One region of the Pantoea sp. F_5 genome, then DNA from elsewhere that is predicted to be linked to it. Evidence: predicted binding sites of a transcription regulator. Region 1 holds the regulator's gene; each other region holds the start of a gene.
What was found. Region 1 encodes PurR, which represses purine synthesis genes. Its sites were predicted from a motif close to CANGCAAACGTTTGCNTG; they were not measured.
Positions count from the first base shown of each region.

Region 2: rbsD (D-ribose pyranase) is a predicted target of PurR. The motif match lies at 1,955-1,972, and genes of this name have one in related genera.
Region 3: serA (phosphoglycerate dehydrogenase) is a predicted target of PurR. The motif match lies at 1,001-1,018, and genes of this name have one in related genera.

Region 1 is NZ_VWUO01000002.1:454,002-459,407, reverse strand. Features, by position in the region: gene F3I44_RS04660 (C40 family peptidase) at 1-675, shown strand, start outside; gene F3I44_RS04655 (YnhF family membrane protein) at 722-811, opposite strand; gene purR (HTH-type transcriptional repressor PurR) at 1,093-2,118, shown strand; gene punR (DNA-binding transcriptional activator PunR) at 2,115-3,020, opposite strand; gene punC (purine nucleoside transporter PunC) at 3,128-4,330, shown strand; gene cfa (cyclopropane fatty acyl phospholipid synthase) at 4,641-5,406, shown strand, end outside.
Region 2 is NZ_VWUO01000014.1:5,808-11,213, forward strand. Features, by position in the region: gene rbsC (ribose ABC transporter permease) at 1-10, opposite strand, end outside; gene rbsA (ribose ABC transporter ATP-binding protein RbsA) at 7-1,515, opposite strand; gene rbsD (D-ribose pyranase) at 1,523-1,942, opposite strand; gene F3I44_RS17435 (YgiW/YdeI family stress tolerance OB fold protein) at 2,125-2,532, opposite strand; gene qseB (quorum sensing response regulator transcription factor QseB) at 2,695-3,366, shown strand; gene qseC (quorum sensing histidine kinase QseC) at 3,354-4,709, shown strand; gene kup (low affinity potassium transporter Kup) at 4,725-5,406, opposite strand, start outside.
Region 3 is NZ_VWUO01000003.1:246,266-251,671, reverse strand. Features, by position in the region: gene serA (phosphoglycerate dehydrogenase) at 1-921, opposite strand, end outside; gene rpiA (ribose-5-phosphate isomerase RpiA) at 1,201-1,860, opposite strand; gene F3I44_RS05840 (LysR family transcriptional regulator ArgP) at 2,043-2,948, shown strand; gene F3I44_RS05835 (oxidative stress defense protein) at 2,981-3,703, opposite strand; gene argO (arginine exporter ArgO) at 3,848-4,471, opposite strand; gene mscS (small-conductance mechanosensitive channel MscS) at 4,596-5,406, opposite strand, start outside.

The sequences.
Region 1 (5,406 bases):
GACGATGAGCGCCGCAAGCGTCGCCAGGTAAAAACGGTGACCAAAAAAACTCGCCTCAGCCCTGTTCAAAAACTTAAAACGAAAAAACAGAAAAAAGTCGAACTCACTGCTCAACAGACGCCAGCTAAGAAGACCTCGCTTAAAACCGCCCGTATCAGCAAAAATAAAGAAAAAAAACGCTATGGTCATCAGCGCCTGCTGAAAACCGCTGAGGTCACCACCAGCGAACCTGGCACGATTAAAATGAGCAAATCTCACCGTCAGCGCTACCAGAAAGCGCGCGAAACCGCGATGACTAAGCTGATGGGACAGCTGGGTAAACCTTATCTGTGGGGCGGCACCTCACCACATACTGGTTTCGATTGCAGCGGTCTGGTCTGGTATGCCTATAAAGATCTGGTGAAGTTCAAGATCCCGCGTACCGCTAACGAGATGTATCACCTGCGTGACGCTGCGCCAATCAAGCGTGAATCGCTGGAGAAAGGCGATCTGGTCTTCTTCCGCATTAACGGCCGCGGTACTGCGGATCACGTCGGCGTTTACCTGGGCAATGGCAAGTTTATTCAGTCGCCACGTACCGGCAAAGATATTCAGATCAGTGCATTAGGGGAAGACTACTGGCAGCGCCACTATATTGGTGCGCGTCGTGTGATGACGCCGAAAAACATTCGCTGATCAGCACTACAGTTCGAAAAAAGCCGGGATAATCCCGGCTTTTTTATTAGTGCAGAATGGCAGTAAAACTAAAGGCCACAATCATCAGCAGACAGCCGACAGTAGTCATCAAAGCCAGTTTCAAATCAGTACTCATTACCTGCTCCTTAGTCACACACTTTGTAGGGATATGGCATTTTCCCACATGACCTGGTAAAAATCTCGTTTTATCCGTTCAGCCTTGTTAGAATCCCGCCTTTGTTGCGCAACGCGCGCAACCCTGATTCCGTTTGCGCATCTTTTCAGGCGTTTTTTCTCCGCCAGCAGCCTGTTTACCGGCCAGAAAAACCGTATTTTTGCGGAAAATTCCCTGAGAAGACGCAAACGTTTAACATTACGCTTATCATAGAGTTAGGTAAGCAATGGAGTCCGATTTTCATGGCAACAATTAAAGATGTGGCGAAACGCGCTGGCGTCTCAACGACCACCGTTTCGCACGTCATCAATAAAACCCGCTTTGTCGCTGAAGAGACGCGCGAGGCGGTCTGGCAGGCAATTAAAGAATTGCACTACTCGCCGAGCGCTGTCGCGCGCAGCCTGAAAGTAAACCACACCAGGACGCTGGGTCTGCTTGCCACGTCCAGCGAAGCGCCCTATTTCGCTGAAATTATTGAGGCGGTTGAAAATCACTGTTTTGATAAAGGTTATACGCTGATTCTGGGGAATGCGCATAACGACCTGCAAAAACAGCGCGCCTACCTCAGCATGATGGCGCAGAAGCGCGTCGATGGCCTGCTGGTGATGTGCTCTGAGTATCCGGACGATCTGCTGCAGATGCTGGAAGAGAACCGCAATATCCCGATGGTGGTGATGGACTGGGGCGAATCGCGCGCAGACTTCACCGACACGGTCCTGGATAATGCTTTCCAGGGTGGCTATCTGGCGGGACGCTATCTGATTGAACGTGGACACCGTGATATTGGTGCGATTCCCGGTCAGATGGAGCGTAACACCGGCGGCGGACGTCATGCCGGCTTCCTGAAGGCGCTGGAAGAAGCGGGTATTCAGCCACGCGCGGAGTGGATTGTGCAGGGTGACTTTGAGCCGGAGTCGGGCTATCAGGCGATGCAGCAGATCCTGTCGCAAAAGCAGCGCCCGACCGCCGTGTTCTGCGGCGGCGACATCATGGCGATGGGGGCCATTTGCGCCGCCGACGAAATGGGTCTGCGCGTGCCGCAGGATATTTCGGTTATCGGTTATGATAATGTGCGCAACGCACGCTATTTCGCCCCTGCCCTGACCACGGTGCATCAGCCTAAAGCCCAGTTGGGTGAGAAGGCGCTGGATATGCTGCTCGACCGCATTACCAGTAAGCGCGAAGTGTCACAAACGATTGAGGTCCATCCGACGTTGATTGAGCGGCGTTCAGTAGCTGATGGTCCGTTCCGCGACTATCGCCGCTAATCCTCGCTTAACCACTCCTGATTAAGCGTTCGCGCATCACCCAGATAGCTGAGCAACCAGCCTGTCGCCGGTGATGCGCGATCCTCTGCCCAGCTAACGCAACAGGGACTGTCCGGAAATGCCACCGGCAGCGTCAGCTCCACCAGCTCGCCAGTGTCGAGCAGTGGCCTTGCCAGATGACCCGGCACCATCGCCACGCACAAGCCCGCCTGCACGCACTCCAGTCCGGTTTGCCACTCCGGCACCACCAGCCTGCGCTGGTTATCCAGCGTCCATGTCATTCGACGCGGTAGTGCGCGTGATGTATCTTCCAGTACCAGGGACGGCCAGCTACGCAGCGTGTCGTCATCTATCTTGCTCGCCTGCGTCAGAGGATGATCGGGCGCGACCACGCAGCGCCAGTTGAGCGTACCCATATCACGAAACGCAAACCGTCCCCCCACCGGAATCGCCTGCGTGGCACCAATTGCGACTTCCACCCGGCCATCGGCCAGTGCATCCCAGACACCGTTAAACACTTCGTAGCTGATGATCAGTTCCATATCGGGGAAGTGGCGATAGAAATCTTTGGCCAGCTGTCGGGTACGCTGAGGTTTGGCAATACGGTCAACAGCAATGCTGAGCTGCCCGCGCCAGCCGTTGGCCAGCTGCTGACACTGCCGCCGTGTGGCAAGCATTTTTTTGATGACGCTGCGCCCTTCCCGGACAAAATGCTCCCCTGCAGGCGTCAGCACCACTTCACGATGCTGGCGTTCGAACAGCGGCACCGCCAGCCAGTTCTCCAGCTGACGCACTGTATAGCTGATGGCAGAAGGTACCCGATGCAGCTCCTGCGCGGCTGCGCTGAAGCTGCCTCCGCGGGCAACCGCGTCAACGACCTCTAATGCATATTCTGACCACATAATCTGCCTTCAAAAATTTTAACAGCAACCGGCAAATATTACCGTTTCACAGCGGCAAACGCACCTTTTACACTCTGCCGCGTTTATCCTGCAAAAATGAGAATGAGATGCTGTCGAATAAAGGATTTATGCCCTATCTTGCCCTGCTGAGCATGCTCGGCTTTTTAGCCACTGACATGTATCTGCCCGCCTTTGGTGCGATGCAGCAAACATTTAACACCTCGCCTGGTCTGATCAGCGCCAGTATGAGTCTGTTCCTGGCGGGCTTCGCCGTAGGTCAGCTCTTCTGGGGACCGCTTTCCGATCGCATCGGCCGTAAACCCGTACTGCTGGCCGGACTGGCCATGTTTGGCGTCGGCTGTGCGGGCATGTTGTGGGTGAATGATATTGCTCTGATGCTGACGCTGCGCTTTGTGCAGGCGATAGGCGTCTGTGCTGCGGCCGTGAGCTGGCAGGCGCTGGTAGTGGATCGCTACCCCGCCGCGCGCGCCAACAAAGTCTTTGCAACGATTATGCCGCTGGTTGCGCTCTCCCCGGCGCTGGCCCCGTTGCTGGGTGCCTGGCTGATCGGCCATTTCCACTGGCGTTCGATTTTCCTGGTGCTGACGCTGATTGCGGTGGCGTTGATTCTGACCACGCTGCGTTTGCCCACAGTACGCCCGGAAGCACGTGAAAAAGGAGCACAGCCCGGCTTCCTCACTCTGTTGAAATCCCGGGTCTACAGCGGCAACGTGCTGATCTACTCCGCCTGTTCTGCCAGTTTTTTTGCCTGGCTGACCGGCTCGCCGTTCATTCTGGCGGATCTGGGCCTTTCGCCCGCCGATATCGGCCTGAGTTATGTGCCCCAGACGCTCGCCTTTTTGATTGGCGGATTCGGCTGTCGCGCCATGCTCAACCGCTTTCATGGCGCTCAGCTGTTACCGTGGCTGCTGGGCATTTACAGCCTGAGCATTCTGGCGCTGTTTGCCGTAGCACTGTCAGGCAACAGCATGCTGGTGAGCCTGATGGTGCCGTTCTGTGGGATGGCGCTGGCTAACGGCGCAATTTATCCGATTGTGGTTTCCAGTGCGCTGACGCCCTTCCCGCACGCCACCGGTAAAGCAGCCGCATTGCAGAACACCTTACAACTCGGACTCTGCTTTGCTGCAAGCCTGGCAGTCTCTGCCGGATTAACCCAGGCGCTGTTTACCACTACGCTGATAATGACGGTAACGATTCTGCTGGCGCTACTCGGTTACGCTCTGCAGCGTACCGCAAGCGCACAAACTGTTGTTGCCTCTCCGCAACCTGCCTGCCAGGATAATCACTGATACACTGACTTTTTCGTTAGCCTCCTAACAATAAGTCATTGAATATTGACCCGCGTGAGCATATACTCATTCGGGTCAACAAATCTGTAATAAATCAACAATATAATAACGTAATAATCTGATTGGTACCCTGTTGCCGGGACGGTATTTGCGCGCGTTATTCTTACCCTGACCGACCTGCTGCAGGCTATTGCAGTCCTCTGTATCACACAGTCAACCGTTGTGCGGAGTCATCCGTACCGTTTCTCAATGCCTGACGAAATTGACTACTCTTTGTTCAGGTTCAGATTGGACAGGTGGTGGAAAAGCTATGAGTTCATCTTATGCAGAAGCAGTGAGTCCTGAAGAAAACCATTGGTATCGCATCGTCCACGAAATGCTGGAAAAAGCGGATATTGAAATTAATGGTTCACGTCCCTGGGATATTCATATTAATCATCCCGGCTTTTTTAAGCGTGTTCTACAGGAAGGATCGCTTGGGCTCGGCGAGAGCTATATGGATGGGTGGTGGGAGTGCGACCGGCTGGATATTTTCTTCCATCAGGTGCTTAAACATAAACTCGATCAGCAACTCCCGCATCACTTTAAAGATACGCTGCGCATCGCCGCTGCCCGCTTAACCAATCTGCAGTCGAAAAAGCGGGCCTGGATTGTCGGTAAAGAGCATTACGACCTGGGTAACGATCTCTTTTCACGGATGCTTGACCCCTATATGCAATATTCCTGTGGCTACTGGAAAGAGGCCACGACCCTGGCAACAGCGCAGGAAGCCAAGCTGGATATGATTTGCCGTAAATTAGCGCTGGAACCCGGAATGTCGCTGTTGGATATCGGCTGTGGCTGGGGCGGACTCGCGGAATTTGCCGCACGTCATTACGGCGTCAAAGTGCATGGCGTGACGATTTCCGCCGAACAACAGAAACTGGCGCAGCAGCGCTGTAGCGGATTAGATGTCACGATTCTGTTGCAGGATTATCGCGATCTGAATGAGCAGTTTGATCGCATCGTTTCAGTAGGCATGTTCGAGCATGTCGGGCCGAAGAATTACGCCACCTATTTTGATGTGGTCGATCGTA
Region 2 (5,406 bases), on a different contig from region 1:
GGGTCGTCATACCACTAAATCCTCGCTGTGTTGCTTGCCTACGGCGGCTGCCATCAGGCTTTCCTGAGTGGCGTCTTCCCGGGTAAATTCGCCGCTGATACGGCCTTCATGCATCACCAGAATCCGGTCGCTCATGCCCAGCACTTCCGGCATTTCCGAGGAAACGAGGATGATGCTCAGCCCTTCGGCCTTGAACTGGTTAATCAGTTGATAGATCTCTTTCTTCGCGCCGACATCCACACCGCGGGTCGGTTCGTCCAGAATCAGTACGTTGGGCCGGGTCATCAGTCCGCGGGCAATCGCCACTTTCTGCTGGTTGCCGCCTGAAAGCAGGCCAATCGGCTGCTCCATTGAGGGCGTTTTCACATTGAACAGCCGGATAAAATCGCCGACCGCCAGCTGCTCTGCCGCGTGCTTCAGTGACCCGCTGCCGCGACTGAAATAACGTAACGCCGTCAGCGACATGTTCTCTTTTACCGACATGCCCAGCACCAGGCCGTCGCGCTTACGATCCTCTGAGATATAGACGATGCCGTTAGCCAGCCCATCCTGTGGCGAACGCGTCACTACTTCGCGGCCGCTGAGCCACAGTTTGCCTTCATGGCGCGGCAACGCGCCGTAAAGCACCTTCATCAGTTCGGTACGGCCCGCGCCCATCAGGCCCGAAATGCCCAGGATTTCACCTTTGCGCAGGCTGAAGCTGATGTTTTCGACGCCCGGTCCGCTGACGTTTTCCACTTTCAGCCGCACGTCGCCGGGTGCCTGATCCAGACGGGGATATTGATCTTCCAGTTTGCGCCCGACCATCATCTCGATCAGGCTCTCTTCGGTCAGCGCGCTGACCGGACGTTCAGCAATAAACTGACCGTCGCGGAACACCGTAACGTCATCGCAGATCTCAAAGATCTCTTTCATGCGGTGCGAGATATAGACGATGCCGCAGCCCTGCGCCTTCAGTTCGTTGATGACCCGGAACAGCGACAGCGTTTCGGTATCCGTCAGCGCATCGGTCGGCTCATCCATGATGATGACCTGCGACTCAAAGCTCAGCACTTTGGCGATTTCGACCATCTGCTGATCGCCAATCGACAAATCGCCCACCAGCTTGTGGCTGTTGAAGCGCAGATTGAGCCTTTTGAGCAGTGCATCGGCTTCGGCATACATACGCGGCCACTGGATACGGCCAAAACGCCCCACATATTCGCGACCGAGAAAAATATTCTCCGCCACAGTTAACTGAGGGATCAGGTTCAGCTCCTGATGGATAATGCCAATACCCGCTTCCTGAGACGCTTTCGGTCCACTGAACCGGGTCTCTTCACCGAGCCAGCGCAGCGTACCGGCATCATATTGATAGATCCCGGTCAGTACTTTCATCATGGTGGACTTGCCGGCACCGTTCTCGCCCACCAGCGCCATCACGCGTCCTGCACGAACATTCAGCGACGCACCCTTAAGGGCTTTCACGCCCGGAAAGGATTTTTCAATGCCGTCGAGTTGCAGTAAAGGTTGCATAGCGGCCTCAGAAGGTCACACCGGCGCTGAGGATGACATTCGCAAACGGAGAACACTCTCCGCTGCGAATGACCGCCTGACTACGCTGCGTGTGTTGTTTGAACTGTTCATGACTGGTGTAGCTGATGGTGATGCTATTTCCCTGGTGCTGTTGCAAGGCTTCGAGCATGGCGACAAGCGCGCTATGAAGTTGCGGATTATGCTGCTTAATCTCCTCCGCGATCAGGGCGCGCTCTACCTGCATCTCCAGTGCGACAGCATTCACCACCTGCATAAAATCGGGCGTACCCGGCGTGAGCGCTAAGTCGATGCGCTGCGGTCCTGCCGGAATCGGCAAGCCTGCATCGGCAATCGTCAGCGTATCCGTGTGTCCCAGGCGGGCAATCACATGAGAGAGTTCAGCGTTTAACAGGCGACCTTTTTTCATCTTTTCACTCCACAGCGAAACGTTTCGCTGTCTGGAGTGTATGAAAAGCCGCCATCAACTCAACTGGCAAAACAGAAATCTGTGATCGCTATCGAAACGTTTCGCTTACGTGGGGAAAAATTTGCATTAAGGCGGGGAAGGAGACGAAAAAAGGGCCGCGAATGCGGCCCTGTAGAAGAAGGTTAAGGCAGTTTCTTGACCTGCTTAACGTCCATCTCAATGCTGTTGAAATCTTTATCCAGTTCACCCGTCAGCTCAACGTTATCTTTGGGCGTGATCGTCTGGCCATTCCAGTGCTTGTGGTCGATTTCGACCTTCATGGTGCCGGTCTGATCGCGGAACAGATAATCTTCATTGCCAATCTGTTTTTCCAGCTTGCCGCGTACGGTGATCCAGCTGTCATCTTTCATCTCTTCAGCCTGCTTCACGGTCACCACACTGGTGTTACCGGCACTGAAGCCGCCCTGACCGGATGCTGACTGCGTCTGTGAGGCTGGCGCACTGGGATCAACAAATCCGCCCTGTTGTGCAGCGAAAACCGGGGCGGAAGCCAGCATAACGACGGCCAGAATTGCAGCGTGCTTTTTCATGGTGTACCCCTTTCTCAGTGGTCTTTTCGGTTTGAATATGTCCAGTTAACCACAGAGTTCTTAACAGCTTCTTAAGCGGTAAAAATAAGCCATTTTCGCCGAAATCAGCTGTACAGTGAGGAAGTTGCTTCGTATAAAGCGCTATCGGAACAGGGAGACGTGATGCGTATTTTACTGATTGAAGACGATCGCTTAATTGGCGACGGTATCAAAGCAGGACTGAGTAAACTGGGCTTCAGCATTGACTGGTTTACCTCTGGTGAGTCGGGCTGTAACGCGCTGGAGGCCGCGCCCTGGGATGCGGTGATTCTGGACCTTACTCTGCCTGAGCGGGATGGACTCGATATCCTGCGGCAGTGGCGGCAGCAGGGAAATGATGTGCCGGTACTGATACTGACTGCCCGCGATGCGCTCGATCAGCGGGTTGAAGGCCTGCAGATGGGAGCCGATGACTATCTGTGTAAACCCTTTGCCTTAACCGAAGTGGCCGCGCGCTTACAGGCACTGATCCGCCGCCGTCATGGTCAGCTGCAGCCCGAACTCCGTCACGGTAACGTGGTGCTGATCCCCGGTAGCCATAGTGTCATGCGCGATGGCGAAAGGATTGAGTTAAAAAGCCGTGAACTGGCACTGCTGGAACTCTTTATGCGCAACCCGGGCCGGGTGCTGACGCGCAGCCAGCTGGAAGAGAAGCTCTACAGCTGGGATGCCGATGTCTCCAGCAATGCGGTAGAAGTACATATCCATCATCTGCGTAAAAAGCTGGGCAGCGCATTTATCCGCACGCTGCACGGCGTCGGCTATACCCTGGGAGCCGCTGAATGCGATCAATGAGCCTGTTTCTGCGGCTGGGCATCGGTTTCGTGCTGCTGCTCGGCCTCTGCTGGGCCAGTGCCAGTATCAGTGCCTGGCATCAGACCCGTGAAACCCTTGATGAGCTGTTTGATACCCAGCAGATGCTGCTGGCCAAGCGCCTGCTGACGCTGGATTTCACCTCGCTGGACAACACCACTTTGCCCCGAACCAAAGCGATGCTACGGCACCATCGTGGCGAGCAGGATGACGATGCCCTGGCCTTTGCTGTCTTTACCCATGACGGCAGGCAGGTGATGAATGATGGCGATAATGGCCGTTATCTGCCGTTTGAGGCGGACTATCAGGGATTCCATGAGGGTCAGCTCACCAATGATGACGATCGCTGGCGTTTTGTCTGGCTGACCACGCCTGATCAGAAATTCCGGGTAGTCGTCGGTCAGGAATCGGAATACCGCGACGACATGACGCAGGATCTGATGAAAGCCAGTATGCTGCCCTGGCTGATCGCGCTGCCGTTTATGCTACTGCTGCTGATCGGCCTGGTCTGGTCTGAACTGCGGCCACTGAAAACGCTGGCACAGCAGCTGGCGCAGCGCGCGCCCGATGATGATACGCCGATGCAGGCAGACCGCGTGCCGAAAGAGGTACAGCCGCTGATGATTGCGCTTAATGGCCTGTTCAGCCGCATCAGCGCCATGATGCAGCGTGAACGGCGCTTTACCTCCGATGCCGCGCATGAGCTGCGCAGTCCGCTCGCCGCACTGCAGGTGCAAAGCGAAGTGATCCAGCTGACTGCGGATGACGAAGTAATGCGAACCCATGCGCTGCAACAGCTGGATGTCGGCATAGTCCGCGCTACGCGGCTGGTGGATCAGCTGCTGACGCTCTCGCGGGTTGAAGCCGATGATGCGCGCAGCGCCTTCGAACCGGTGGCGCTGAAACGCACGGTTCAGGATACGCTCGCCGCACAATTGCCGCTGGCGGATAAAACCGGTGTCACGCTGCGGCTGCACGCCGAGGCCGATCCGCAGATTCAGGGTCATCCGCTGTTGCTGTCGCTGCTGGTGCGAAATCTGCTGGATAACGCCATTCGCTATACGCCTGCGGGCAGCGAAGTCGATGTGCGGTTACAGGCAAATAGCCTGTCGGTGGAGGATAACGGCGAGGGTCTGAGTGCTGCCGACCTGCAACGGCTCGGTGAGCGTTTCTGGCGACCGCCAGGTCAGGAGAAGAGCGGGAGCGGGCTGGGGTTATCGATAGTGCGTAATATTGCCCAGTTGCACGGGATGCAGGTTACGTTCAGCCAGCGACCCGGTGGCGGCTTATGCGTCACGCTACGCTGGTCAGCGCCCGCCCCGTAAGGCGGGCACTGACAATCAAATCTCGACCTGGGTGCCCAGCTCAATCACGCGGTTTGGCGGGATCTCAAACTGGTCTGGTGCGCGGAGCGCATTGCGCTGCAGCGCCAGGAAGAGCTTGCCGCGCAGGCGCAGATACCACGGCCGCTTGCCGATGATCAGCGACTCATGCGACATAAAGAACGAGGTCTCCATCATGCGGCAGCTGAGTCCTTCCAGCCCGCAGCGGTGGAAAATCTCCTCAACGTTGGGCGTTTCACGCCAGCCGTAGCTCGCTACCACGCGCCAGAAGGTCGGCGACAGCTGCTCGATAGTGACTCGACGCACGTTGTGGACGTAAGGCGCATCTTCAGTGCGCAATGTCAGCAGCACAACGCGCTCATGCAACACCTTGTTGTGCTTGAGGTTATGCAGCATCGCAAACGGAATCACATTCAGAGCACGCGACATATAGACCGCTGTGCCCGGTACGCGAACCGGCGGCGATTTCTCCAGTGAGGCAATCATCGCCTCCAGGGAGTTACCATGTTCGTGCATGCGACGCAGCAGGCGGAAACGTTCGCTTTTCCACGTCGTCATAATGATAAACATCATCAGACCGAGGCAGAGCGGCAGCCAGCCACCAGAGAAAATTTTCACCAGGTTGGCGGTAAACAGCGGCACGTCAATGCAGAGCATCAGCACCAGGATGACGGCGACC
Region 3 (5,406 bases), on a different contig from region 1:
TTCAATCCCGATGTTCTCCTGCGCTTCTTCTGTCGATCCGCCAATGTGCGGTGTCAGGATCACGTTGTCGAACTCACTCAATGGAGAGATAAACGGCTCGCTGTTTGTGGCCGGCTCGGTCGGGAAGACGTCGATGGCTGCGCCACCCACATGCTTGCTGGCCAGGGCATCACACAGCGCCGGAATATCCACGACGGTGCCGCGTGAGGCGTTAATCAGCAGCGCACCGGGTTTCATCTGCGCCAGCTGCTCTGCACCAATCATATCCTGCGTAGAGGCGGTTTCCGGCACGTGCAGGCTGACAACGTCGCTCATGTTGAGCAAATCCGCCAGATGGCGTACCTGCGTGGCATTACCCAGCGGCAGCTTGTTTTCAATGTCATAGAAGAAAACATGCATGCCCAGACTTTCTGCCAGCACGCCCAGCTGCATACCGATATGGCCGTAACCGATGATTCCCAGCTTTTTGCCACGCGCTTCAAATGAGCCTTTGGCAATCTTATTCCAGATGCCACGGTGTGCTTTTGCGTTTGCTTCCGGGATGCCACGCAGCATCAGCAGCATCTCACCAATGACCAGCTCCGCCACCGAGCGGGTATTCGAGAAAGGCGCATTGAACACCGGGATACCCCGGCTCGCTGCCGCCTGCAGATCAACCTGGTTAGTGCCGATACAGAAACAGCCCACGGCGACCAGCTTTTCAGCCGCCGCAAAAATCTCTTCAGTAAGCTGGGAGCGGGAACGGATACCAATGAAGTGCGCATCGCGGATCGATGCTTTTAACGCGTCGGAGTCCAGTGCGCCCTTGTGGAATTCGATGTTGGTATAGCCTGCAGCCCGCAGGTTTTCCAGCGCGCTCTGATGGACACCTTCCACCAGCAGGAACTTAATCTTATCTTTTTCCAGTGATACCTTTGCCATTTCCCGATCCTATTCAGCATTCAATGAGGACTACCATAAGCCAGCCTTCTGTCAAAATATCAAAAAAATCGCGTCCGGCAATACAAACGATTGCCCGCCAGCCAGCATGGCAATGGCTGGCAACAGCACATTGCCGGACAAAATCATGAGGTCAGCGATGAAGAGAGAACGAACCTACTGTCGATGACGGTTATGTGACATAAGTCACCAAATTTCACCGACGTGAGAAAAGATGATTTGCAGGCAGAAATAACCGGCGCCTTTACAGCGCCAGACAGATCATTTTTTAATGGTTTTCACGCCATCAGGACCGCCAATCAAGGCGATATCGGCACCGCGTGCGGCAAAAAGGCCAACGGTAACGACGCCAGGTAAGGCATTGATGGTTTTTTCCAGCTCAATCGGATCGAGAATGCGCAGATTATGCACATCGAGGATAATGTTACCGTTATCGGTCACCACGTTCTGACGATACTCAGGTAAGCCGCCCATTTTCACCAGCTGACGTGCCACGTAACTGCGCGCCATCGGAATGACTTCGACCGGCAGCGGGAAACGCCCCAGTACATCGACCTCTTTTGAGGCGTCTGCGATGCAGATAAAGGTCTCGGCCACCGCGGCCACGATCTTTTCACGCGTCAGCGCTGCGCCGCCGCCTTTGATCATTTGCATCTGTGGGTTGATCTCATCCGCGCCATCAACGTAAACCGACAGCAGGTCAATCTCGTTCAGATCAAACACCTGAATGCCCAGGCTTTTCAGTTTCTGGGTAGAGGCGTCGGAGCTGGAGACAGCACCGTCGATCTGATGCCTGACCGTGGCCAGCGCATCAATAAAGTGGGCAGCGGTGGATCCGGTGCCTACACCAACAACGGTGCCCGGCTGCACATAGTCAAGTGCAGCCCAGCCAACGGCTTTTTTCAGTTCATCCTGGGTCATGGTATGTTTAAAACCTGTGCGACAACGAAGTGCGCGTAGTATAAAACAAGGCTTGCTGAAAATGCTCGGCTGTCCGACGTGGATTTATCGCTTTGGAAGCCAGCCCACAAAAAACAAGAGAGCCATCACAGGTGACACTTTTGTGGCATAGTGACGTCCACCCTGAAGGAGAGAGAAGAAGAATGAAACGCCCGGATTATCGAACGCTTCAGGCGCTGGATTCAGTGATCCGCGAACGCGGCTTTGAGCGTGCCGCACAAAAGTTGTGTATCACCCAGTCGGCGGTTTCACAGCGTATCAAGCAGCTGGAGAACCTGTTTGGTCAGCCGCTGCTGGTGCGTACCGTGCCACCGCGTCCGACCGAACAGGGACAAAAACTGCTGGCGTTGCTGCATCAGGTAGAATTGCTGGAAGAGGAGTGGCTGGGCGATGAGAACAGTGGCACCACGCCGCTGCTGCTGTCGCTGGCGGTCAATGCCGATAGTCTGGCGACCTGGCTGCTGCCCGCACTGAAAGATGTACTGGCGGATTCACCTGTGCGTCTGAATCTGCAGGTCGAAGATGAAACCCGCACTCAGGAGCGTCTGCGTCGGGGTGAAGTGGTGGGTGCGGTGAGTATTCAGCCGCAGCCGCTGCCAAGTTGCCTGGTGGATCAGCTCGGTGCGCTCGACTATCTGTTTGTGGCATCACGCGACTTTGCCGATCGCTTCTTTCCAAACGGCGTCACCCGATCTGCTCTGCTGAAAGCGCCTGCGGTAGCGTTTGACCATCTTGATGATATGCATCAGGCCTTCCTGCAGCAGAACTTTGATCTTTCACCGGGCAGCGTGCCCTGTCACATCGTGAACTCCTCTGAAGCCTTTGTGCAGATGGCTCGGCAGGGTTCAACCTGCTGTATGATCCCACATCTTCAGATTGAGCGTGAGCTGGCAAGCGGTGAGTTAATCGATTTGACGCCGGGTCTGTGTCAGCGGCGGATGCTCTACTGGCATCGGTTTGCGCCGGAAAGCCGGTTAATGCGTCGGGTGACCGATGCGCTGATTGCGCATGGACATCGGGTGCTGCGGCAGGATGACGTGGCAGCCTGAAAACAAAAACGGGGCATCAGCCCCGTTTTGCATTATGGCGTGTTGGGCTTGAGCTCAAACACCACATCGACCTGATCGTCAAAGTTAATGCTCTGCTGATCGTAGGTTTCCTGCGCCGAAGTATCTGCCGCAGCCGCCGCTTTATACATGCGGTTCATTGGCATCGGCTGATAGTTGGCAACCTGATAACGAATGCTGTAGATGGATCCCAGCTTCGCGTTGAAACCTTCAGCCAGCTGTGATGCCTGCTGAGTCGCGTTTTTAATCGCGGCTTTACGCGCCTGCTCTTTGTAGCTTTCCGGGTTTGCCACGCCTAACTCGACGCTGCGCACCTCATTCAGACCGGACTTCAGCGCCCCGTCCAGCAGATCGTTCAGCTTGTCCAGCTGACGCAGGGTGACCTGCACCTGACGCACCGCGCGGTAGCCTTTCAGTACCGATTTACCCTCTTTGGTGTAATCGTACTCAGGCTGTGTGCTCAGGTTAGCTGCATCGATATCTTTCTTCTCAATGCCGTTTTTTTGCAGAAAATCGAAATATTGCGCAACCCGGCTATCCGCCTGCTTTTTCGCATCTGCGGCATCTTTTGACGAGACGTTCACCACGATAGAGAGGGTGGCGATATCGGGACGGGCATCGACCGTTGCCTTGCCAGAGGTCACCACGTGCGGTCCGTTTGGTAACTCATCAGCGTATACGCCAGGCAATGCCCCGGCGCTCATGATTGCGGCCAGAGCCAATGCTTTCAGTTTCATGAAAGTCCTCCTTGAAAAGGTCACTATGACGGCTTCTAACCGGCGAAGCCCAACAGCGCATCGGTATGCGCCATGCTTTGAGTGGTCATTATGGCAAAAGTTCGCCCGCGGCGCGGCAATTACCGGCGCGGATCGCAGCCGTGATCAAAAACCGGCCATGCCCTGGCGTGCCAGTTGCAGGGCGATAAACCACATTACCGCGCCTACCAGCAGGTTAATGATGCGCTGAGCTTTCGCGGTACGCAGGCGTGGTGAGAGCCACGCGGCCAACAGAGCCAGGCCGAAGAACCACAGGATTGACGCACTGATGGTGCCCAGCGCGAACCACTGACGCGCCGTGGTGGTCGGCAACTGACCGCCAAGACTGCCCAGCACCACAAAGGTGTCGAGGTAGACGTGCGGATTGAGCCAGGTCACCGCCAGCAGCGTCGCGATGATGCGTCCCCTGCTCTGCTTTAACGACGCACCATCTGTCAGATCGGCCTCACCGCGAAAAGCACTGCGCAACGCGCCCCAGCCATACCACAGCAGAAAAGCCACGCCCGCCCAGGTGATGACCATCAGTAGCAGCGGAGACTGGCTCAGCAAGGCGCTGCCGCCAAAGATACCGCCGCATATCAGCAGAATGTCGCTCAGCGAGCAGAGTGCCGCCGTCATCAGATGGTATTGACGTTTTACGCCCTGATTCATTACAAATGCGTTTTGCGGACCCAGCGGCAGAATCAGCGCGGCCCCCAGGGCCAGTCCCTGAAAGTAGAGTGATATCATAGAATTACGTCCTCACATCGTCAGATGCGAAGAAGTATAAAGAGATGAGATGATTAGAGGAAATTTAAAGAATTAATCTGCTATTAGCAAAATTAATGGGCGACAGGCGTCGCCCATTAACCGATTACTGCGCCTGCGACTGAGTTTCGGACGCGGTTGCCTCTGACGGTCTGACACGGTGCAGATGCACATCCATCTGCGGATAAGGAATACCAATTCCTTTACCATCCAGCGCACGTTTGAAGTTCTTCAGCAGGTCCCAGTACACGTCCTGCAGATCGCCGCTGTTGCTCCAGCAGCGCACCACAAAGTTCATGGAGGAAGCGGCCAGCTCGTTCAGACCAACCTGCACGCCTTTATCCTGCAATACACGGTTGTCAGCGTCGACCACTTCACGCAGCAGTGTCAGAACCTCATCAACATCAGCATCGTAAGAGACGCCAATGATAAATTCATTACGGCGAACCGGCTCACGCGAGAAGTTAACGATGTTTCCGGCAAGAATTTTACCGTTAGGCACCACCACTCGCTTGCCGTCGGCTGACTTAAGCGTCGTGGAGAAGATCTGCACGTTCATTACCGTACCCATGATCCCCCCCAGATCAACGAACTCACCGGCACGGAAGTGACGGAAAATCACCAGCAGTACGCCCGCAGCAAGGTTTGACAGAGAATCTTTTAGTGCCAGACCGACAGCCAGACCCGCTGCACCAAGGATAGCGATGACCGAGGTTGTCTGCACACCAATGCGTCCGAGCGCCGCGATAAGCGTGAAGGCGATAATACCGTAGCGCACCAGCGCCGACAGAAAATCAGCAACGGTCGTATCAATATGACGCGCGCGCAGCAGACGATTAACGGTATTAGAGATGATGCGTGCAATCATCATCCCCACAAAGATAATCGCAATAGCTGCGACGATGTTTACCGCATAG